DNA from 3 places in the Bradyrhizobium sp. MI1.7 genome. Region 3 is predicted to be linked to each of the others. Evidence: riboswitches for the same ligand, from Rfam matches in the RefSeq annotation. Region 3 holds a riboswitch; each other region holds the start of a gene.
The links. Region 3 has a riboswitch for cobalamin ahead of AC0L3X_RS05395 (TonB-dependent receptor plug domain-containing protein). Riboswitches for the same ligand answer to the same signal wherever they lie in the genome.

Region 1 (7,182 bases), on a different contig from region 3:
CTGGGCCCAGCGCACCTGCTCCATCGCCTCGCGCCCGGAGACGTGCACGATCATGATGGGGACGCCGATCACCTCGGCATGGCTGATGGCGCGATGCGTCGCCTCGCGCTCGACGGCCTGCGGCCGCGAGGTGCCGTGATAATAGGGCGCGATATGGCCCTCGCGTTCGAGCTTCGCGGTGAGGAAGCGGATCGCGTCGTAACCCTCGCAATGGACCATGACCAGCGCCTCCTCGCGGCGCGCGACGTCGAACACTTCCAGCAGCTGCTTGTCGCTGAGCACGAGGTCGTCATAAGTCATGAACACCTTGAACGAGGTGTAGCCATCCTTGACGAGAGCCGGCAGCTCCTGCCCGAGTACGACTGCGGTGGGGTCGGAGATGATGAGGTGGAAGGCGGTATCGATGTAGCATTCGCCCTCGGCGAGCTTGCGGTAGTTCTCGACGCAGGTGCGCAGCGACGTCCCCTTCTCCTGGAGCGCGAAGGGCAGCACCATGGTGTTGCCGCCGGCCGCCGCCGCGCGCGTTGCCGAAGCAAAATCGTCGGCCATCACGACGTCGGGTCCGGAGGCCTGGGAGATGTGGACGTGGCTGTCGATCCCGCCCGGCAGCGCCAGCAGACCCGTCGCGTCGATCTCGCGCGCCGCACCTTCAATGCGGTCGGCGATGCTGACGATGCACCCGTCGCGAATGCCGATATCGGCGCGAAACTCGTCGCTGGCCGTCACGATGGTGCCGCCGCGAATGGCGAGATCGAGCTGCGTCACAGGTGTCTCCGTCACTTGATGATCGCTGATGTCTGGAAGATCCGGCCCCACGCCGCAAGGGCCGCGATGTCGCCACCGGCGAGCTCGAGCGTCCGCCACAGCGTGACCGCGACCGAGTCCAGCACGGCGATGCCCAACTCCCGTTCGAGTGCGGCAGCCAGCGCGGCGCCGTCGAGATTGGTGCAGAGAATGACGACGGCATCGGCACCGTCCGCCGCGACCGCGCGGATCATGTCGGCGATCGTCGCGGGCGTGACCTCACCGAAGGAAAAATTATCGCGCAGGCCGAGATGCCGCTCGGCGTGAGGGGCGATCCCCTCCTCGGCCCAGCCATCGCCGATCCGCCGTTGCACGTCGTCCGTATAGGGTGAGACCAGGCCGACACGTCCGGCGCCGAGCGCGCGGACCGCGTCGATGCAGGCGAGCGTGGAGGTCGTCGCCGGGACATGGGTCCGCGCCGCGATCGCTTCGCACAGGCTCCGATCGCGGTCGATACCGAGCCAGCTTGCCGATGTGCCGTTCCAGGCAATGGCATCGACCTTGGCGTCCGCCAACAGATCCGCCACCGGCAGCATCACCGAGGCATCGAACTGGTTCAGCGCCGCGGCATCGAGCGCGATCTCGGTAACGCGGAAGCGCGAAAAATGAGCGGTGACGCCGGCCACGCCATGCAGCATGGAATTGGTGACGGGCTCCAGCACCGAGTTTGACGACGGGGTCATCATGCCGAGGCGCTTGCGCTGAATTGACATCGATCACGATCGCCCCATTGAGAGAGCGCACCGCTGCGCCCCCTCGGACGATCATCCGCGCCTGCCATCGCCCGCGCAACCCGCAATTTGCATGGCGCATATGATTTGCTCGATACGCAGCTCAAGCCGCGAACGTCGACCGCAAGCGCCGCCAGCCGATCACGATGCCGGTGACGGAAAATGCCAGCCCGAGCAAGCAGAGCCCGACGACCATGATATCGCGCAGACGCGGATGCGCCATGAGAACGGGAAAATCGAGCGTGTGAAGCGCGCCATAGAACCAGCGATAGGCCCGCCGCGAGGCATCCAGTCTTTGCAGCACGCGGCCGTCGGCACCGTCGATGTCGAACCAGAGGTCGCCGCATCGGGAGCGATAGACGGGCGCTCCGGGGACAGCCGAGTGCGCGGGATAGTCGTCATTGTCGGCAAGAACGGACGGGGCGCCACAGTCCGGCGCAAGGCGCGTCGTCAGGTCATGGACATCCTTCTCGCCGAGGAATGCCACCGGCCCGCTGCGGCTCGCCTCCGCCGTTTTGGTCAAGGTCTGACTGGCGAGGCCGATCCGGTCGCGCCGGTAGACGACACCGCTGACGGCGAACCATTCGACTTCGCGAGCCGACGGCTGACCGACCGGAGAGGCCGTCGTCCAGTCAGGCGTGGCATACACCACGCCCGCTTCGGTCGGGGTCAGCTCCCCACGCGAGAACAGCCGGCCGTGATCCATCGAGAGCCAGCCACTGAAACTCCAGGTCAGCACGAAAACGGTCGCGACGAGACCAATGATGTGATGCAGTGCGTGCCACCCGCGATAAGGCGACGAGACCCGACGCCCTCGAATCCTGATCCTGGTAATTCCGAGCACCGCGCCGAGCGTCGCGGCGATAAAAGCCACCAGCGACAATGTCGAGACCACCTGATCCCAAAGGGACCAGTTGCTCCTCAGGACCGTCGGATAGATCCAGTGCAGGACGCTGCCGGCCCAATTCCACCCGCGCTCGCTGCGGGTCGTATCCAGCACGACTTCGCCGGTGCGCGAGGAGACATAGGCCTCGGTTCCGGCCGCATCGCCAAGAGCGACGCGCAACAGAGGCCGGTGTCGATCAAAGCCGTTGGGTACGCTCCATTGATCATAATCCGCGCCCGAAATCATCGCCGCCCGCGCGGCATCGAGCCCGCGTTGCCGGGCATGATCCCGCGCGATACCGACCGCGACGTCGGCGGACGTCACCGATGCATCCCGTCCGTCGGAGGCATGGACCGCGCCCACAAGCGACCGGTCCGACACGACATAGACCGGCCCGTCGCTCCGCTGGACCAGGCGAACGCGCGTGGCGTCCGCGATCTCGCTCGCGGCGACGGCATCCGCGACCGTAATCCTCACCTCTCCGCGATCAACCGGCGTAAGTCCGGAAAAGCGCTCCGCCTCCGTCAATGACGGAAACGGGACAAAGTGCATCACGATTCCGCTCGCGAACCACATCGCGAACAGCAGGCAGAACGCGATCCCGAGCCAGCGATGCAGCAGCACGATCGCGTTCATCATGTGGTCAGCGCCCTACCATTTGAACGCGGCCGAGAGCTCATAGGTCCTGGGCGCACCGAGCAGGATCTGGTCGGGATAGAACGGATCGCCCCAGATCGCGTAGCGCTTGTCGGTGATGTTGCGCACGCGGAAGCCCAGACGGGCCTGGTCGACCGCGTTGAACACCGTCTTCGGGATGTCGACGAAGGCGTAGACGTCGGCGACGGTGTAGGCCTTCATCGTCACGACGTTGGCATCGGTGTTGTAGCGGTCGCCGACATAGCGGCCCGTGATGCCGAGCTCCACCGGCCAGGGCGTGAAGAACCGGTACGACGCACCGGCATTGGCCACGACACGCGGCACGTTCGGCGGCGTGTTGCCGGAGAACGAACCACCGGCAAAATTGTAGTCGGCATAGCGTGCATCGACATAAGCGATGTTGCCCCAGAGCCGCAGGGGATCGATCGGGCGTACGGCCGCGGCGAGCTCGACGCCCTTCGACTCCTGCCGGCCTGCGATGTTGAGCTGCATGCCGCCGGCCGCTGCATAGACGTTCTTGCGCAGGATGTCGTAGGCCGAGAACGACCACTCCGCCCTGTTGTCCCAGAACAGGTGCTTGACGCCGGTCTCATAGGTGCGCGCGGTGGTCAGGTCGAGCGGCTGGGTCGGGCCGAGCAGGAAGATGTTGTTGGCCGAGATATCGGCGCCGGTCGCATACTGGCTGAAGAAGGTCAGGCCCGGAACGGCCTCCCAAGTGTAGCCGATACGCCCCGTCGTCGGGACCCAGGACGTCGAGAACGGGAAGTTCGCCTTTTCCAGCCCGGCGGAGTCGGTCGAGTTGCGGTCAAGCCCGATATGCTCGACGCGCAGGCCGCCGACCAGCGCGAAGGTTCGCGTGAGCTTCAGCCGGTCCTCGAACGACAGCGCTTCGTTGTCGATGCGCGCGGTCTGTTGCTGCGTCGTGAGCAGGCCGTAAAGGCCACGGTCGGGATTGACGAGCGAGACGTAATCGTCCGGGAAGTTGGCCGCGCCTGGCCTGACGAAATCGAGATAGCTGGACGAAAGTGTCGTGACCAGGCGGTTGTCGAAGCCTGCGATATTAGCGTCCCAAATCAGGTCGGTAATGTTGCCGACAAGGCGTTGGCTATGTGCAACATAGAAGCGCTCGCGATCGACCATGTTCGAGTTGGGCAGGCCCGTACTGGCATTGAAAGCCTCGATCTCGTTGTTGAACCAGGTACGCTCCGCGCCATAGGCATAGGCTTGGCTTTTCAGCGTCAGGTCAGGCGCCAGCTTCAGTTCGAAGCCGCCGCGCAGCCACACCTCTTGTGCCACGTTGCGGTTGTCGAGAACGTTGTAATTGGTGTTGAAGGTACGATCGTCGATCGTGATCGCACCGAGCTTCGTTTTGTTGAAGTTCGAGACGTAATTGCCCGAAACAATGCCGCTCGTCGCATGCGAGCCGCTGAAGGCGATCGGTACCAGCGGTGCGCCCCAATAGGCCTTCGAGCGATCTTCCCGGTACTCGATCGCGCCCCAGATCTTGAGGCTGTCGGAGATGCGGTAATTGAGCTGGCCAGACACATCCAACGTCTTGGTATTGGTGTCGTCGGCAAAGCCATTGAGCGAGGCGCGGCTGATGTCGAAGCGGTAGTCGAGCCCCTGCACGTTAGTGCTGCCGCCCGAGCCGTAATGGACGCCGAACGAGTTGAGCGAATCCCAGGAAAAGTCAGCTTCATTCCGGATCGGCCCGGTGTGTGGCTGCTTCGTGATCAAGTTGATTGCGCCACCGGCGGCACCTTCGCCCGACATCAGCGAGGCCGGACCTTTCAAAAATTCCACGGCTGCGAGATTGGCCGTATCCGTGATCCGCGAGGTCATGTTCTGCGGACCGATCTTGATGCCGTTGTAGAGCATGTTGATCTGGCTGTTGGTGAAGCCACGCATGGAGAAAGCCGCGGGCTCGGCCGGATTGTCGCCGGAGGTGACACCGACCGCGCCCTGCGCAACCTCCGACACGGTGCGATAGCCCTGCTCCCGCATGGTCGCGGCCGAGATGACTTCGACGGTCGCGGGTGTCTCCTGCACGGTCAGGCCGAGGCGCGAGGCGCTCTCGGCAACCACATTGGTGTTGAGCGGCGTCTGCGCCGCCGCGGTCGGCACGACGGGCTTGGCCGCGGCCGATGCGGCCGCTGGCCTGCGCGATGCTGCGCGGCGTGGGCTCTGCGCGTCCCGGGCCGCCGGCTTTGCCGGTTTGCGGGATTGGGCGGGCGACACCTCGACCGGCGGCAGCGGCTCGCGGGCCTGCTGCGCCACGGCGGCAGGCAGATCGAGGGTGGCAAATGACGTAAGCGCGGCGGAAGCGAGCAGGAAGCAACGCGGTCGTACAAGACGAATGGAAGACACAGTTCGGGACCTCGGTGTGACGTCAGTGGCACGTCACCGCGAACCAAGGTCCCATCTTCCGGCTTATGAGCCTTCCGATGAAGCCGAATGTCTGTACTCCCCGACCGACATCTTCGCGTGTGACCACGGCTGACGGCAGGTCTCCTGGCTCGCGGGTCAGTACCTTGCATCGCCTTCCCGGGACCGAGATACCCAGTGGCTCGTGACGCAAGATTCGCCGCTTACAGTTGCGGGGGCAGCCGCGGCATTGGGGACAAAATCCCCGCACCGCATTCCCTTTTCATCCCCACTCGGGGAAACCGTCAAAGCCATCTAGGATTACCGACAAGACAGAGTCAATGTGCCGGTGCGACGTTATTACCACAGCGACCAACTTCCCTGGAGATAGGCATGGAAGGCGAGACCTTCCTCTGGCTGATACGGCATGCGCCCGTCGACGGCGCCAAAGGGACGATCCACGCAGCCGACGCGCCCGCCGATCTCGGCGATCGCGTGCAGCTGGAGGCGTTGCGGCAGAGGCTTCCGCCAGATGCTGCGAGCTTGGCGAGCCCGGCGCGACGTACGGTTGAGACGGCGCGCGCGCTGGGACTCGAACCCGCGTTGGTGCCCGAATTCAGTGAGCAGGATTTTGGCGACTGGACCGGCCTGCGGCATGACGAGCTCGCGGCGACCGGCGGCGAGGCCTATGCGCAGTTCTGGAGCAATCCGGCGCGCGGCCGGCCGCCGGGCGGCGAAAGTTTTGAGGATCAGGTCGCGCGCGTCCGGCTGGGTCTCGCGCAAATCGGCGCCGGCTCAGCAACGCTCGTCGTGCACTCCGGCACGATCCGCGCCGCACTCTGCATTGCTCTGGATCTGACACCACAAGCGGCCCTGCGCTTCGTGATCGATCCGTTGTCACTGACCCGGATCGACCGGCTCGCCACCGGCTGGCGCGTCGTCGCGGTCAATCAGCGCGCGGCTTGAGCTGGATCAGGCCGGGCGATCCGGCACGTTGGCCTGCGCGAAGGTCGCCATGCCGTTGTGAAGGCTGCACGCGAGCCGCACCAGCGGCAGCGCGATGGCGGCACCCGATCCTTCGCCGAGCCTGAGATCGAGGCTGATCAACGGCTGCACGTTCAGCGCGCGCAGCACCAGCCGATGCCCCTGCTCCGCCGATTGATGCGACGGCAGCAGGAATGGCTGGCACGACGGGTTCAGCCGCACCGCCGCCAACGCGGCCACGGATACGATGAAGCCATCGATCAACACGGGAATGCGGGCTTGTGCAGCCGCAATGATGGCGCCGCAGATCGCCGAGATTTCGAGGCCGCCGACGGCGCACAGGATCTTTTCCGGCGAAGCACCTGCAACGCCATGCCGCACGATCGCAGCGTCGATCACGCGCGCCTTGTGCGCACGGCCGGCCGCATCGACGCCGGTACCGCTGCCCGCGATCTCCTCGGCACTGATGCCAAGCAGGCTCGCCGCAATCGCCGCCGACGTCGTGGTATTGCCGATGCCCATCTCGCCGAAGATCAGGAGATCGGGCCTGCCGGCGTCTGCGCGCGCGACTGCGCGCTGACCGGCTTCGAAGGCGAATGCCAGCTCCGTGGGGGTGAGCGCGGCTTCCACGCTGAAGTCGCGCGTGCCGCTGCGCGGCTTGTCGGTGACGATTCCTGCCATCTCCTCCTGTGCCAGCGTACCGGCGTCGACGACCTCAAGGTTTGAGCCAAGCTCACGCGCCAGCACCGAGATCGC
Region 2 (7,182 bases), on a different contig from region 3:
AGCGCCCCACCAGATGTGCAGCCCCGCAGGATCGAGCGACTGGAACGCCGTGCCGCCGTCGAGCATCACCACCACGGTATCGACGCCTTGCGGCCAGCCGCCCTCGCGCAAGCGGCGCCCCGTCGTGACGAGGAAGGGTTCGCCGATGTCGTTGAGCGGCAGCGCATGCGCCGCGCACAGCGCCTGGATCGAGGTGATGCCGGGCACAACTTCGATATCAGGCAAGGGATCGAGCCGCCGCGCAATGCGCAGCGAGGAATCGTAGAGCGAAGGATCGCCCCAGATCAGCAGCGCGACCTTGCCATCATCACCGAGATGGCTGGCGATCGTCTGCGACCAGGCCGCGGCCACGGCCTCGTGCCAATCGTCCACGCCCTTGTGATAATCCGCTTCACCGGCATCGCGCACGGGAAGATCGAACTCGGCAATGCGCGTCGTTTGATTGGTGAGCACATCCGCGCAGATCGTCCGCCTGAGATCTGCGAGATCGGACTTCGCCGTCCCCTTGCGCGGGATCAGGATGAGATCGGCCGCGTTGATGGCTTGAACGGCGGCGCGCGTGAGCTGCTCGGGATCGCCGCAACCGATGCCTATCAGGGAGAGCGTGAGCATCGTGAGTGCGAAGGGCGGCCATCACGGCCGCCCGTTCGCTTGTCTCTCTCAAGCCGCGTTATGCAAACGCGGGGTAACGAGGCCGGGCGCGGTGACGCCGCGCAGCGACTTCGCCAGCGCCAGCACACCGAGGTCGGCCAGCGGCTCGATCACGATGACGAGCGCGTAGGAGGCCGCGAAGGTCGCGATGTTGACGAGGTTGGTCGCACCGAAGCCCGAGCCATAGAGCGCCCAGAACGCGACCCAGGCGATGACGCCGGCCTGATACGTGGTCGAAAGCGCCAGCGCCTGGCGATACCTGAGATCGACATAGGCGGTGTTGCGGGCAATGATCCGCGCGGCGATCGCCTGGATCCCGAACAGCGGCACCAGCAGCGTGGTGACGTTCATGCCGAATTGCGGCAGATCGGGCGGCTCGAAGAAGATGCCCTGGAACAACAGTCCGAACGCAAGGCCGAAGGCCGCGGGCGCTGCCCCAAACAGCAGGAACAGGGTCGAGCCGAGGATGAAGTGCACCTCGGAGACGCCGACCGGGAAGTGCGGCAGGATCTCGAAGAAGACGAACACGAGGCCCGTGGTGGCGAGCGTCCGCGCCGCGAACGACGTGATGCCCTGCTCGCGCACGGTCTCGACCGCGAGCTTCAGCGCAACGCCGCCGACGGCGATGCCGGTTGCGTAACTCAACACGAGCTTGGCGCCCGATACGACTCCGGGTTCGATATGCATGGTTCAGTTCCTTCCTGCCGTCACACCCGACGGCCTTGGCCACAAGACATGCACGGCCGGTCTCCTGGCTCGCGGTTCACTGGGGTTCTCCGGCCTTCCCGGGCCTTGCGGCCCAGTGGCTGATCGGAGTCCCTCACCGCTTACAGTCGCGGGGGCGGCTGGGGTTTTGGGCGGCGCAACTGTCCGCCCACCCCCATTCCCGATTATGCTCCGGCGGTTTGCGCCGCCTCGAGCACCATGCATCTCCTGTGTGCCCCTTTCGCCAGCCGGGCGTCAAGGGGCGAAGGGCGGCCGGGACGGTCATGACGGATAATCCCCGGCCAGTGCGCCGAACAGGATCACGGCGGCCGTCGAGGCAGCGCCGCCCCGCGCAAGTTGCTCGGCCAGCTCGGCAATGGTGGTGCGGACCAGCCGCTCGTCGGGACGACCGAGGGATTCGGCGAACAGCGCCGGGGTATCAGGCGCGAGGCCGTGCTCGATCAATTTTGCGACAAGCGCCGGAAAGGTGCGCCGGCCCATATAGACCACGGTGGTCGCTTCGGGATCAGCCAGCGCCGCCCAGTTCAAATTCTGCGGCAGCTCGCCGGTGACATCGGCCCCGGTCACGAACTGCACCCGGCGCGAGGTGTGGCGCCGGGTCAGGGGAATGCCGGCTTGCGCAGCGGCGACACAGGCCGAGGTGATTCCGGGAATGATCTCGTAGCCGATGCCAGCTTCGCGCAGCGCCTCCAGCTCCTCCTCGAGCCGGCCAAAGATACCCGCATCGCCCGATTTCAGCCGCACCACACGGACACCAGCCGCGGCATAGTCGACCAGCAGGCGGTTGACGTGGTGCTGCTTGGTCGAGGGCCGCCCTGCCCGCTTCCCGACCGCGACGAGATTGGCGCCGGGCCGGGCCAGATCGAGGATCGCACCGGAGGCGAGGTCGTCATAGAGCACGACGTCGGCATCGCGCAGCCGCGCGGCACCTTTGAGCGTGAGGAGCTCCGGGTCGCCGGGGCCGGCCGAGATGAAAGTGACAAAACCGCTCACCGATCCTCCGCGATCAGATGGAAGAACGTGCCGGTGGCATGACCGCGGCGCGAGCCGGTCTCGGCGATGACCGCGCCTGTTGCATCGTGCACGACCGCCAGCGGCGTATCCGGCTGCGCGATAATCGTCGAATAGTGGAACTCATGACCGCGCAGGCGCGCGCCGGCCTGATGGCCCGGCATCGGCGCGGCGAGCGCAGCGAGACGATAGCCGAGATGCATGCGGCGCTTGGCAAAGCTCGTCTCCAGTCCGAGCAGGCCCGTCATCTCATGACGGACGCCGTCGGCGTCGGTCAGAGCGGTTCCCAGCACCATGTAGCCCCCGCATTCGCCGTGCACCGGCCGTTTGTCAGCGAAGGCACGCAGACCGTCGCGAAAGCGAGCATTGGCCGCGATCTTCCCCGCGTGCAGCTCAGGGTAGCCGCCGGGCAGCCAGCAGACATCGGCACTCGCGTCAGGCGCTTCATCGGCAAGCGGCGAGAAGGTCGATATCTCGGCGCCCGCCGCGCGCCAGGCTTCCAGCATGTGCGGATAGATGAAGGAGAACGCGGCATCGCGGGCCAACGCAATGCGCTGCCCGGGCGGCGTCACATTCATGCCGTTTGCCGCCGGTTGCGGCGACCAGCTCGCTGCCGATCGCAGCACCGCATCGAGATCGACATGCTCGGCGACGAAGCGCGCGGCTTCGTCGATCAGCTTGCCGATCTCGGCCTGCTCCTCGGCCTGCACCAGGCCGAGATGCCGTTTCGGCAGGCTGATCTCGGCATGGCGCGGCAGCGCGCCGAACACGGCGATGCCGGCGTCGTTGAGTGCACGCCGCACGAGATCTTCATGACGTGGGCTGGCGACGCGGTTGAGCACCACGCCGGCAAGGCGCACACCGGCGCGATAGTCACGAAGGCCTGCGGCGATCGCCGCCGCCGTCTGCGCCTGTCCGGAGGGATCGATCACCAGCAGCACCGGCCAGCCCAGCATCTCAGCAATGTCGGCGGTGGCGCCGGTGCCGGAGACGCCGCGCGCGGCGACGCCGTCGAACAGGCCCATCGAGCCCTCCGCGAGCACGACATCGGCATCAGTGCCGCGACCGACGAGATGAGCTATCGCCCCGCGATCCATCGCCCAGCTATCGACGTTGACGGAAGCGCGCCCCGTCGCAGCGGCATGGAAGGCGGGATCGATATAATCGGGCCCGCTCTTGAAGCACTGCACGTTCAATCCGCGATTGCGCCAGGCGCGCGCCAGCGCCAGCGTCAGCGTGGTCTTGCCGACGCCGGAGGCCGGCGCGGAGATGACGAGCCCTGCCGGCATCACGATGCCTCCGGAAAGCGCGGATCGGCACCGACCGGCCGATAGCGGCGGTCGTAGTCGACGGCATAGAGACGGCTCTCGTCAAAATCCGCAGCACCAAGCGTCTTGCCGACCAGGATCAGCGCCGTGCGCTCCATCTCGGTGCCGACGGCGGCATCGAGCGTCGCCAGCGTGGCGCGAACGATGCGCTGGTCCGGCCAGCTCGCACGCCAGACGATCGCGACGGGGCAATCCGCGCCGTAATGCGGCGTGAGCTCTGCGACGACCTTGTCGAGCAGATGGATCGACAGATGGATCGCGAGCACCGCTCCGGTGGCGGCGAACGCTGCGAGCTTTTCGCCCTCAGGCATCGCGCTGGCGCGGCCCGGCGTGCGCGTCAGCACCACTGACTGGGCAAGACCGGGCAGCGTCAGCTCAGCCTCTAGTGCAGCTGCTGCAGCCGAGAAGGACGGCACGCCCGGCGTGACCGTGTAGGGAATACCGAGCGCGCGCAGGCGGCGAAGCTGCTCGCCCATCGCCGACCAGATCGCGAGATCGCCCGAATGCAAGCGGGCAACATCCTTGCCGTCCGAATGCGCGGCAGCGATCTCCGCGATGATCTCGTCGAGCGACAGCGGTGCGGTGTTGACGATGCGGGCGCCGGGCGGGCAATGCGCCAGCACGCCCTCGGGCACCAGCGAGCCCGCATAGAGGCAGACCGGACAGGCCGCGATCAAGTCGCGTCCGCGCAACGTCAGCAAATCCGGAGCGCCCGGCCCGGCACCGATGAAGTGCACCGTCATGCGCCGTCTCCTTCCGCGATCGCGGCGGTCGCGGTGCGATCCCGCGAGACCGCCCGCGTCGCAATCAATCGCGCGCGAGGGCCAGCCGCAACGAGCGCAGCGGCTTCAGCGACCGAGCCCGTGCCGAACTTTTCCGCGACGAGTTTTGACTGCGTCGGCGTGTGGATGTTAGCCAACGCTTCAGCCGAGACTGCCTTGATCGGCACGCCGCATTCGCGCGCGAGCTGTTTGAGCGGCTCCGCTTCCGCCTTGTCGCTAACAGTCGCGACCGCCGCAAGGCCCTCGGGACCACCGGCCGCCAGCATCGCCTCGCGCAGCGAAGCCAGCGTGACATCCTTCTTGAATCCGAGTCCGGCGACTTTCATCGAACCGCACTCCATTGCACCACGGGCCGCGACGCTTCCCAGGACCGGTAGCGGCCGAGCGGCGCGGCATGGGCAATCTCGACCCGCATCAACTCGCCGCCATGGCGCTGGTGCAGCTCGCCGAGCAGCGCTTCCGTTTCCAGCGTCACCGCATGCGCGACGAGCCGAGCACCCGGCACAAGCCGTGACCAGATGGCATCGAACATCTCGATATCGAGACCGCCACCGATGAAGACCGCGTCCGGCGCTTCCAGTCCGGCAAGAGCTTCGGGCGCGCTCCCCGTGATGACGGTGATCCGATGCGCCAATCCGAACGCTGTTGCATTGCTGCGGATATTCGCGGCACGATCCTCGCGCGCCTCGATGGCGCTCGCCGTCCCGCCGCACAGCGCCCATTCGACCGAGATCGAGCCAGAACCCGCGCCGATATCCCACAGCCGCTCGCCGGGACGCGGCGCCAGCGCCGAGAGCGCCAGCGCGCGCACCGGCCGTTTGGTGATCTGGCCGTCGTGAGCAAAGAGATCGTCGGACAGGCCGGAGCTGCGGGGAATGCCTTGCCCGCCCCTCGCCTCGACGGCCACTGCGACCAGGTTTTCGGCGAGATCGCCCGCAAAGCCGTCGGCACGATGCTCAGCGATGCTTTCGCGCGCCCCGCCGAGCGCGGCGAGAGTCCAGAACGCCGAGGCGCCCCACCCGCGCTCGCTCAGCCATTTGGCGAGATCACCGGCCGCCTTGCCGTCACGCATGAGGCAAATGATGCGCGCACCGGGCGCCAGATACGGCACGAGACGCTCGAACGGCGCGGCATGAAGCCCGAGACAGGCAATGGCTTCGAGGCGCCAGCCGAGCCGCGCGGCGGCGAGCGAGAAGGTCGATGGCGCCGAATGCGCGATCCACTCGTTGGCATCGAGCTTCTCGGCGAGACTTGCACCGGCACCGTGCCAGAACGGATCGCCGGAGGCGAGTACCACCGTCGGCCGGCCGCGGCAGCTCACCACGATGTCTGCGTCGAACGGCACCGGCCACGGGCGACCGCGCCCCTCCACATCAGCAAGCGCGAGATGACGCTCGCCACCAAAAACAGTTTCTGCCTTGGCAAGCGCCTTTCGGCTTGCCTCGGACAGCCCGGCAAGGCCATCTTCGCCGATACCGATGATGGTCAGCCAGGGATCAGCCATGACGCGCGCCCTCATTCTGGGCGGAACCGCCGATGCGAGCTTGCTCGCCGCGGAAGTCGCACGCGCGCGCATCGACGCCGTGTATTCCTATGGCGGTCGCACTCGCGCGCCCGCCGATCAGCCGCTGCCGACCCGCATCGGCGGCTTCGGCGGCGTGAGCGGGCTTGCGGACTATATTCGCGGTGAGCGCATCACGCATGTGATCGACGCCACACATCCCTTCGCTGCCGAGATGAGCCGCCACGCGGTCCAGGCGTGCGCGCAAACGGGCACGCCGCTGATCGCGCTCGAGCGCGCGCCTTGGACGAAGGCGCCCGGCGACAACTGGATCGAAGTCGCCGACGTCACCGCCGCGGTCGCTGCGCTGCCCGAGACGCCGGCAAAAATGTTCCTCGCCATCGGCCGGCAGCACATCGCGCCATTCGCGAGCAAGCCGCAGCACACCTACACGCTGCGGTTCGTCGATCCGCCCGAAGCACCGCTGCCTTTCGCTGCGGACGTGATCGTGTCGCGCGGGCCGTTCACGTTCGACGGCGAGCTCGAGTTGATGCGCACGCGCGGCATCGCATGGATTGTCGCCCGCAATTCCGGCGGCGACGGCGCACGCGCCAAGATCGACGCGGCCCGCATGCTCGGCCTGCCCGTGATCGTGATCGCGCGGCCCGAGTTGCCCGATCGCCAGCGGGTTGAGAGCGTGGCCGAGATCATGCAGTGGCTCGGTCATCGCGCCTGCCTCGGGGCATAGACCCAGCGGCCGACGCGGCGCGTCTGCGAATTGCCGACGATCACCAGCGTGCGCATGTCGGCCATCTCAGGCGTCGCTTCGTTCAGCGTGACGGTCTCGATCCTTTCATCGGCGGCGCTGATCGCGCGCGCGAAGATCACGAGGCGCTCGCCGCAGCCGGCGTCCTTCAACAACGCAAGCGCGCGGCCAAAACCCTCCGGCCGGCTTGCCGAGCGCGGATTGTACATCGCAATGGCAAAATCGGCTTCCGCGGCCAGCCGCAGGCGCTTCTCGATCACCGCCCACGGCTTGAGATTGTCCGAGAGATTGATCGCGCAGAAATCATGGCCGAGCGGCGCACCAGCGCGCGCGGCTGCCGCCAGCATCGCTGTGATACCAGGCAAAACGCGAATGGGAAGCTCGCGCCATTGCGGCGCCTGTTCGAGCGCCTCGAAT
Region 3 (7,182 bases):
GGAACGATCTCCTTGCGGGATTTGTAGCACATTTTTGCTGAAACGCGGCATCACGTCTGACTCAGTGAAGAGCCTCCATGGGATCTTCAGTCTCGGCTGGATCGCGCCGGTCGTAGGCGGCAAGCCAGGCGGCGAGTGCCGCCGTGTGCGGCTCCTTGGCCGCCAATTGGCGCAAGGCCACGCGAACGGTGGCGCGCGCTGTGCGATCGGGCGGAAGCGTCGCCATCTCAGGTCCCCGCCCCTTCGCGACCGCGTCGACCACGGCCCTCTTGCACACCGTTAGCTCCGGCAGCCCATAGAGCTCGAGCAGCGCCTGGAAGGCTGCGTGATGATCCGGCCGAAAAGCGCGCTTGCGGCCGAGCTGATCGCGGAGCGGATGGGCCGGATAGAGATGCGCGCAGGGGATCCACCCCTCAGGCAGCGGCTCGGTGGCGGCATGGGTGCGGCGATGCGCGAGCAGCTTTGGCAGGACGTGGGTGTGCGGGCCGTCAGGGCTTCGCCCACCCGGCGGCGGGATCGGCTGGAATACCTCGGCGCGCCCGATGCGGCTGATGAAGACGCGGTGCGGATTGGCGGCCAGAATGATCCGCATGGCGTCGCTTTCGGGCGCGAACACGGATTGGCCCGTGCGGCTCCTGAGCGCGGCGACGGCATCGGCATCGCTGACGCGGATGCAGGCGTCGATCTGCAACGTTCCGAGACCAAGGTCGAACAGGATGCCGCTGCGATCCCTCGTCAGGAGCGCCTCGACATCCGGACCGAGCTCGGTCAGCACGGTACGACCACTCATGGCGCTGGCTTCATGCGGAAGACACAGCGCGATGCGGTGGCTCCAGCTCTCCGTGGTCGGCGATTCCGATGCGATCAGGCGCAGATCCGGGTGGGAGACAACGCGTATCCCACCCTTCTGCGTCACGGCGCTGATCCCGTTGCGAGACTGCTCCATATCGAGGGCCTCACCGGGCTCGCGTGTGAACTCGGCAATGGCACCGAACGTGCCGACGCTCCAGCCGGCCTCAGCGTCGGCAAGCTGGCTTGCGATCAGGTCCATGAGCGGATCGGCCGTCGTCATGAGGCTTCTCTCTCTCTCTCTCTCTCTCTCTCTCTCTCTCTCTCTCGCTATCTGACGTCGTAATTCGCCAGCCGAATGCCGCCATAGACGCCCAGTCCCGGCTGCAGAAAGCCGGTCGGATTTTGATAGTGCACATTGGCGAGATTATCGACCCGGCCAAACACCTTCACCTGGTCGGTGACCAGATATTCGGCCGCCACATTGACGACGGTGTAGGCCGGAGCCAGCAGACGCGGAATGCTGAAGTCGCGGTTGCCATCGACGAAACTCCCGACGTGCAACACGGTTGCGGACAATGTGAGCGGGTCGATCGGATTCCAGATGACATTTGCGCTCCACTTCTCCTTCGGACGCCTCAGCAGCTCCAGTCCCGCCGTTGCATCCACTGCGCGGGTAAAAGTGTAGTCGGCACGAACGCGAAGCCGGTCGGTGATCGCAGCCGCGACGAAGCTCTCCGTGCCCTCCGTGATCGCCTTGCCGATATTGGTGCTGGTGCTCGTGAACGTCACGGGATCGAACGTGCTCTGGATCAGGTCGGTAATGTTGTTACGGAAGTAGGTCGACCCGAAGCGGACACGATCGCCAAACAAGGGTTGCTCGAAGCCGGCGTCGTATCCGACGCTTTCCTCGGGCCTGAGGTTGGGATTTGCAAAGAAGAAGAACGCGGGAAAGCTGACGTAAAGCTGGTTGAGCGTCGGCGCCTTGAACCCCGTGCCGTAGCTTCCCTTGAACTTCGTATCCGTGACCGGCACGATCACGGCAGACGCCAGACGAAAGGTCGGATGCTCTCCAAACCGCTCGTTGTCGTCCTGCCGGACATTGGCCGTGAAGAAGATGCGATCCCGGAACTGGGACTGCAGCTCCATATATCCGGCCTTGTTGACGTTTTGCGCCGAAACCGTCGCCGTTTGCAGTGTTTCGGTCTCATGCTCCGCGCCAATGATGACATTGTTGTTGGGCGCGAGCTGGGTCGTGGTGTGCCAATCATACTTGACGCGGTCGCCGGTCGTGATCGTGGCCATCGCGTCGCCGGGCGAGATGTTGTAGTTCCAGTGATTGGTGTAGTTGACGCCGAAATAGCTTTTCATCCGGTCGTCGAGAGCGGACCAGACCGCCTCCCCGCGCGTGAAGAGCTGGTGCACCGTCTGCGTGCTTTGCGCGGCCGCGGGAAAGCTCGCGGATGTGACGGGATCGAAGGTGTCTCCGGTAAAGCGCAGGGTGGCGTCGGTGTACCGCGCCACGCTATTGAGCGTCAGGTTTTCGCTCAATTCGACGCCAAGCTTCGTCGAATAGGTCATGTTGTCGTAATAGTTGCCGATCGCCTTCTGCCCCGGCGGCAGCAATTCGACCGGCGTCACCGGCACGTCGTTCGCGTGGAAATGCGCGACGTTGAAGGCATAGTTGAAGTGGTCCTGTGAACCGCTCAGACCTGCAGTTTGATTGAACGTTCCGAACGAGCCTCCCTCGACCGAGCCGGTGGCGCGGGCGGGACCGTCGCCCTTCTTCGTCACGATGGAGATCACGCCACCCAGCGCGTCTGCGCCGTAGAGACCGCCCTGCGGACCGCGCAGGACTTCGATCTGCTGAATGTCGGAGGTGAGCAACTGGCCGAAATCAAACGAACGGTTCGGGTTGCTGGGATCGCTGACATCGATGCCGTCGATCAGGACCTTGGTGTGGTTGGAATTCGTTCCGCGCATGAAGATCGACGTCTGTCCACCCGGACCGCCGGTCTGCACGAGGTTCAGGCCAGGAACCGCGCTCAGCGCATCGGGTGCGGTCCGGCGCTGATCGCGCTCCATGTCTCTGGCGGTCAGAACCGTCACCGAGCTCGCAACCAGATTGGTCGGAGTGACAACGCCCGTCGGACTGACGACGACCGTCGGAAACAGGTTGGCCGCGGATACCCCGGCAACCGGGGGCGACGCCGGCACCAGCTCGGGCTTCGGCAGCCGAGCGACGCGCCGCTGCTCGGGCTGGTCGGGCGCAGGCCGCGCGGCTCGCGGCTTGGCCGCACGCTCGGTCGGCGCGACCTCGACCGGCGGCAGCAGATCGGGCGATGCCGACTGCTGGGCCTGGGCAATGGACAGATCGAGCGAATACAGGGAAACGAACGCGACAACGCCGGCGCGGAAGCGCCTGGCGGCAAAGACAATACGGGACACTCTTGTAACCTCGGTATGACGTCAGTGGCACGTCACAGCGAACGAGGTTTCACGGCGGAGCGTTCGATTGCTCCGGTGAAGCTAATGTCTGTACTCCCCGACCGACATCTTCGCGTGTGACCACGGCTGACGGCAGGTCTCCTGGCTCGCGGGTCGTTACCTTACGTCGCCTTCCCAGGACCGAGATTCCCAGTGGCATATGACGAAAGATTCGCCGCTTACAGTTGCGGGGGCAGCCGTGGCGTTGAGAATATCCCGGTATCGGGAAAACCTCGCACCACGTTCCCTTTTGATCTCCGTGAGGAGAACCGTCACCAGCCAATCTACGGGGCGGGCAAGCGAAGAGTCAATCGGCCGGTTGCATCACGGTCAGAGCGCCGCACCGGAGATTGAGCCGGCGCAATCAGGCCGGCTCCCGCTCCGAACGCGTCCTGATCATCGCCCGCTCGCCGGCATCGACGAGCTGGCCGATGCCGGTGCGGCCTGTGAGCGCGCAGCGGATGATGTTCTCGGCAACGGACCTGCGAAAGCAATGGTCCTCGCCGACCGGGCGATTGCGGCAGACCCGATCCAGCGCCAGCTTCATGTTGATCCGGGTGCGGGTGTCGAAATGCTCGCTGATCATTCGCAGGGCCTCGATGCGTTGATGTCGGAGCGGAAACGCGTCGGCGTAGGCCGGGTTCCAAAAAACGGACCGCGCAAGGCGTTGCGCAGAGCCGACTACGCCCGATCTCTTGGTCCTGTGACGGGCGGGCTACGCCCGCCCTCTTGGCCGCTGGGCCTGAGCCCAGGCCGCGGTGACGTCGCGCAGCGGAGCGTCGATGCGCCGGATCGGGGTCAGTTCACCGGAGGCCGAGATGATGGCGATCTCCTCGCGGCGACAGCGCGGGCATACGAAGCGGACCTCGTGCGGCGACGCCGACCAGCTCGAACGTTTGACGTTGGCCGCCATCGGCCATGCATCGCAATGCGAGCACGACACCAGGAACCGACCGGGATCGAGCATACCCATTCCATAGGACTCCGCGTCCTGCCTGCCCCTTCAATGACTAACCCATGTGAATCGTTCCGGTGCCCGAGCACCGTCTGCTCCTCAGCTTCAGGCAGCGCCGCCGCTCAGTGCGCGCCCTTGAGGGTGCATGACGTGGTGCAGGTGACGGTGTTGCCGTGGTCGCACGCCTTGCAGGCGGCAACGCACTGGTTCATGTCGCGGGGATTGTAGGACGTGTAGCTCCGCATCGCACAGACCGGGGTCGAGCCGGTGATGTCCTGCTCCTGGTTGCAGGCGGCCGTCATGAGCGCGAAGATGAGGACTGCGAGAAGGCGCATGGGATTGCCCTGGTGAGGAGCGGCAAAGCGACGTCAGCGAGATGCGCTGCACCGCAACGGACCTCGGCATTCCCAATGCGAGCAATCATGATCGCGACGCTCGCATCCCGAAGGATGCGCGCCAAACATTAAGAACGGATTGCAGGTGGCGTCAGGCCGCGGCCTTGGTCGCGATCGCCTTCCGCATATCCACCGCCAGCTGACGGTACTGCTCCGAGAGTCTCAGATAGAACTCGCGCTTGGTGCTGTCGGTGGCGAGCTTGGCAATCAGCTCGCATTCGGCGGTGAGCGTCTCGAACCGTTCCAGCCTGTCATGAAGTTCTGTCATCGGCGTGTCCCCATCAAACGCCACAAGGGACGTCAAACCTAAGCCTGAGAAATAGGTCACGGCGAACATCGTTATCGAGTAGAAACGTTTTTTCCAGCAAGGGCGGTGCAAGCCCGGCAAGGACGGCTATTTCTGCTCCAGCCGCCAGGCGCCGTCCCAATTGGCGTCCGGCGGATTGGCTTCGAACTGCGCGATGCGGCCGAGCAGCGTGCGCGAGGGACCGTCGCCGGGCACGGCTTCGAGCGCTGCATTGAACGCGGCGCGAGCCTCGTCGAAGCGCTGCGCGCGGTAGGCGGCGAGGCCTTCGGCGTAGCGTGCGCGCAGGCTCTCCTGCGGGACGCTGAGCCCGTGCGCCTTGCTCATCACCTCGAAAATGGCCTGCGATGCGCTTTGGCCGGCCACCGCCAGACGATCGATCTCGCGCAGCTCGAGGTTCGAGCCGATCGCGTCCGCCGTGGCCTGCGCGATCAGGATCCGCGTGCCGTAGATCTTGTTGACCAGTTCGAGCCGCGAAGCGAGGTTCACGGCATCGCCCATCACGGTGAAGCTCATCATCAGCTCGGAGCCGATGCTGCCGGTCAGGACCTCGCCGGTGGCAATCCCGATGCGCAGATCGCAAGGGCCTGGCATGGCGCGGATGCCGAGCAGGTCAGGCAATTGCTTCTGCAACGCCGGCACCTCATCGGCCATGTCGATGGCGGCGTAGCAGGCGAACAGCGCCGGCTCGTCCTCCTCAATGAAGGGAGGGCCCCAATAGGCCATGATGGCATCGCCGATATATTTATCGATGACGCCGCGATGGCTCCGGATCGGCGCGGACATCACCGTGAAATAGTGGTTCATCACCTTGACGAGGCCACGCGGGGTCATGCCCTCGCTCATCGAGGTGAAGCCGCTCATGTCGGAGAACATGATCGTCATCACCCGGCGCTGGCCGTCGATGGCGACCTCCGGGCGGTCGATCAGCCCCTGCGCCACCTTGGGATCGATATAGCGGCCAAAGGTCTCACGGATCCGCTCGTTGTGCCGCAGCTGCTCGATCATGCGATTGAAGGCGGCGGCGAGTTCGCCGATCTCGTCCTGGGTCGAGACCGTGATGGTCTTGTCGAAGCGACCCGCCTCGACCTCGCGGGTGCCGGCGAGCAACAGCCGCACCGGTCGCGTGATGCCACTGGAGACGAGGAGCGCGAAAGCAAATCCGACCACCGCCGCGAGGATGGTGACGATGCCCGAAATGATCATCGCCTGGCGCTGGCGACCGATCACTGTCGCCGTACTGGCGAAGACCTGCTTCAGCATGTCGGCGCGGATCGCGTCGATCTTCTGGTTGAACTGGTCGCGTATGGTGTCGAGATGCTCAAGGGTCCCGCGCGCCTCCGTCATCTGCTTGCCTTCGACCTGCTTGAGGAGTTTTGCGTGGTCCTCATTCATGTCGTGACGCAGCTCGGTGAGAGCGGTTTCGATGCGGGTCTCGATCCGCGCCAGCCCGGCATTGTCGGAAGGCGTCCTCTTGTCGTCGATGATCGCGTTGATGTGCGTGCGCGCGGCCTCGCCTTCCTCGTCGATCTTCCGATCGGCCTCCTCGAATTCGCGCAGGCGCGCCGCATAGGCCTCCTCCTCCGAGGGTGCCTGCATCTTCATCATGACCATCCGCCGCAGCGCCACCGAGCGCTCCAGCGAGCGGATGTTGGCGCGCGCCAGATGGCCGTAGGCCGGAATGTAGCGATCGGTCAGCTCGTCGAGCAGGACGCCGACCTGGCTCGACATCACCATCGAAAGAATCGCGGTGACCAGCATCAGGACGATCAATCCGAGGGCGATCCCGACGATCTTGCGCCTGATCGACTGGTTGAAAAGTGGCATGAGCGGTGGGGGTAAGAGCTGAAAGGACCGGTTGGGAACTCAATACACCGGTTTTGGCGGCGGGAACACGCGCAATCTGGCCCGTGCGACGCCCCTGACCGTGCGCAACCGTCGCGCGAGCCCTATTCGTTAACAAAGGTTGAAGGCATTGCCCTTTCCGCCATTTCGGAAGTTCCCGAGTTCCCATCGGTATTTTGCCGCATTGTTGAAGGAGCGTGAGGACTGCGAAACGATGTCGTGGCATCGTTTTGGGTGTCGTCTTTGATTCTCAAGCCGCATGTCGTCGCGGACCTTGGTTTGTAGTGGTTTCGCAGGGGGACCATCGAATGAACCAGTGCCTACGCTCGCTCGCGTGTGTCGTTGCCGTGGCCGCATTGGCCCTTCTTCCTGCCGAGCTGGCAGCGAAGAGCAGTCACAAATCGTCG

Region 1: it holds a riboswitch for cobalamin, as region 3 does, so the genes downstream of both, AC0L3X_RS08890 (TonB-dependent receptor) here and AC0L3X_RS05395 (TonB-dependent receptor plug domain-containing protein) in region 3, are expected to answer to the same signal.
Region 2: it holds a riboswitch for cobalamin, as region 3 does, so the genes downstream of both, AC0L3X_RS08870 (energy-coupling factor ABC transporter permease) here and AC0L3X_RS05395 (TonB-dependent receptor plug domain-containing protein) in region 3, are expected to answer to the same signal.

What each region holds. Positions count from the first base shown of each region.
Region 1 is NZ_JBVVPO010000006.1:79,132-86,313, reverse strand. It holds gene hydA (dihydropyrimidinase) at 1-765, opposite strand, end outside; gene AC0L3X_RS08900 (maleate cis-trans isomerase family protein) at 777-1,517, opposite strand; gene AC0L3X_RS08895 (PepSY domain-containing protein) at 1,639-3,060, opposite strand; gene AC0L3X_RS08890 (TonB-dependent receptor) at 3,073-5,445, opposite strand; cobalamin riboswitch at 5,563-5,764, opposite strand; gene AC0L3X_RS08885 (histidine phosphatase family protein) at 5,836-6,408, shown strand; gene cobT (nicotinate-nucleotide--dimethylbenzimidazole phosphoribosyltransferase) at 6,415-7,182, opposite strand, start outside.
Region 2 is NZ_JBVVPO010000006.1:71,517-78,698, reverse strand. It holds gene cobF (precorrin-6A synthase (deacetylating)) at 1-612, opposite strand, end outside; gene AC0L3X_RS08870 (energy-coupling factor ABC transporter permease) at 661-1,338, opposite strand; cobalamin riboswitch at 1,376-1,593, opposite strand; gene cobA (uroporphyrinogen-III C-methyltransferase) at 1,639-2,370, opposite strand; gene AC0L3X_RS08860 (cobyrinate a,c-diamide synthase) at 2,367-3,677, opposite strand; gene cobM (precorrin-4 C(11)-methyltransferase) at 3,677-4,459, opposite strand; gene AC0L3X_RS08850 (cobalamin biosynthesis protein) at 4,456-4,824, opposite strand; gene AC0L3X_RS08845 (bifunctional cobalt-precorrin-7 (C(5))-methyltransferase/cobalt-precorrin-6B (C(15))-methyltransferase) at 4,821-6,002, opposite strand; gene AC0L3X_RS08840 (cobalt-precorrin-6A reductase) at 6,001-6,747, shown strand; gene cobJ (precorrin-3B C(17)-methyltransferase) at 6,723-7,182, opposite strand, start outside.
Region 3 is NZ_JBVVPO010000003.1:184,702-191,883, forward strand. It holds gene AC0L3X_RS05390 (DUF6925 family protein) at 62-1,072, opposite strand; gene AC0L3X_RS05395 (TonB-dependent receptor plug domain-containing protein) at 1,120-3,237, opposite strand; cobalamin riboswitch at 3,352-3,565, opposite strand; gene AC0L3X_RS05400 (hypothetical protein) at 3,641-3,862, opposite strand; gene AC0L3X_RS05405 (hypothetical protein) at 3,992-4,249, opposite strand; gene AC0L3X_RS05410 (hypothetical protein) at 4,354-4,566, opposite strand; gene AC0L3X_RS05415 (hypothetical protein) at 4,718-4,894, opposite strand; gene AC0L3X_RS05420 (adenylate/guanylate cyclase domain-containing protein) at 5,021-6,757, opposite strand; gene AC0L3X_RS05425 (lytic transglycosylase domain-containing protein) at 7,084-7,182, shown strand, end outside.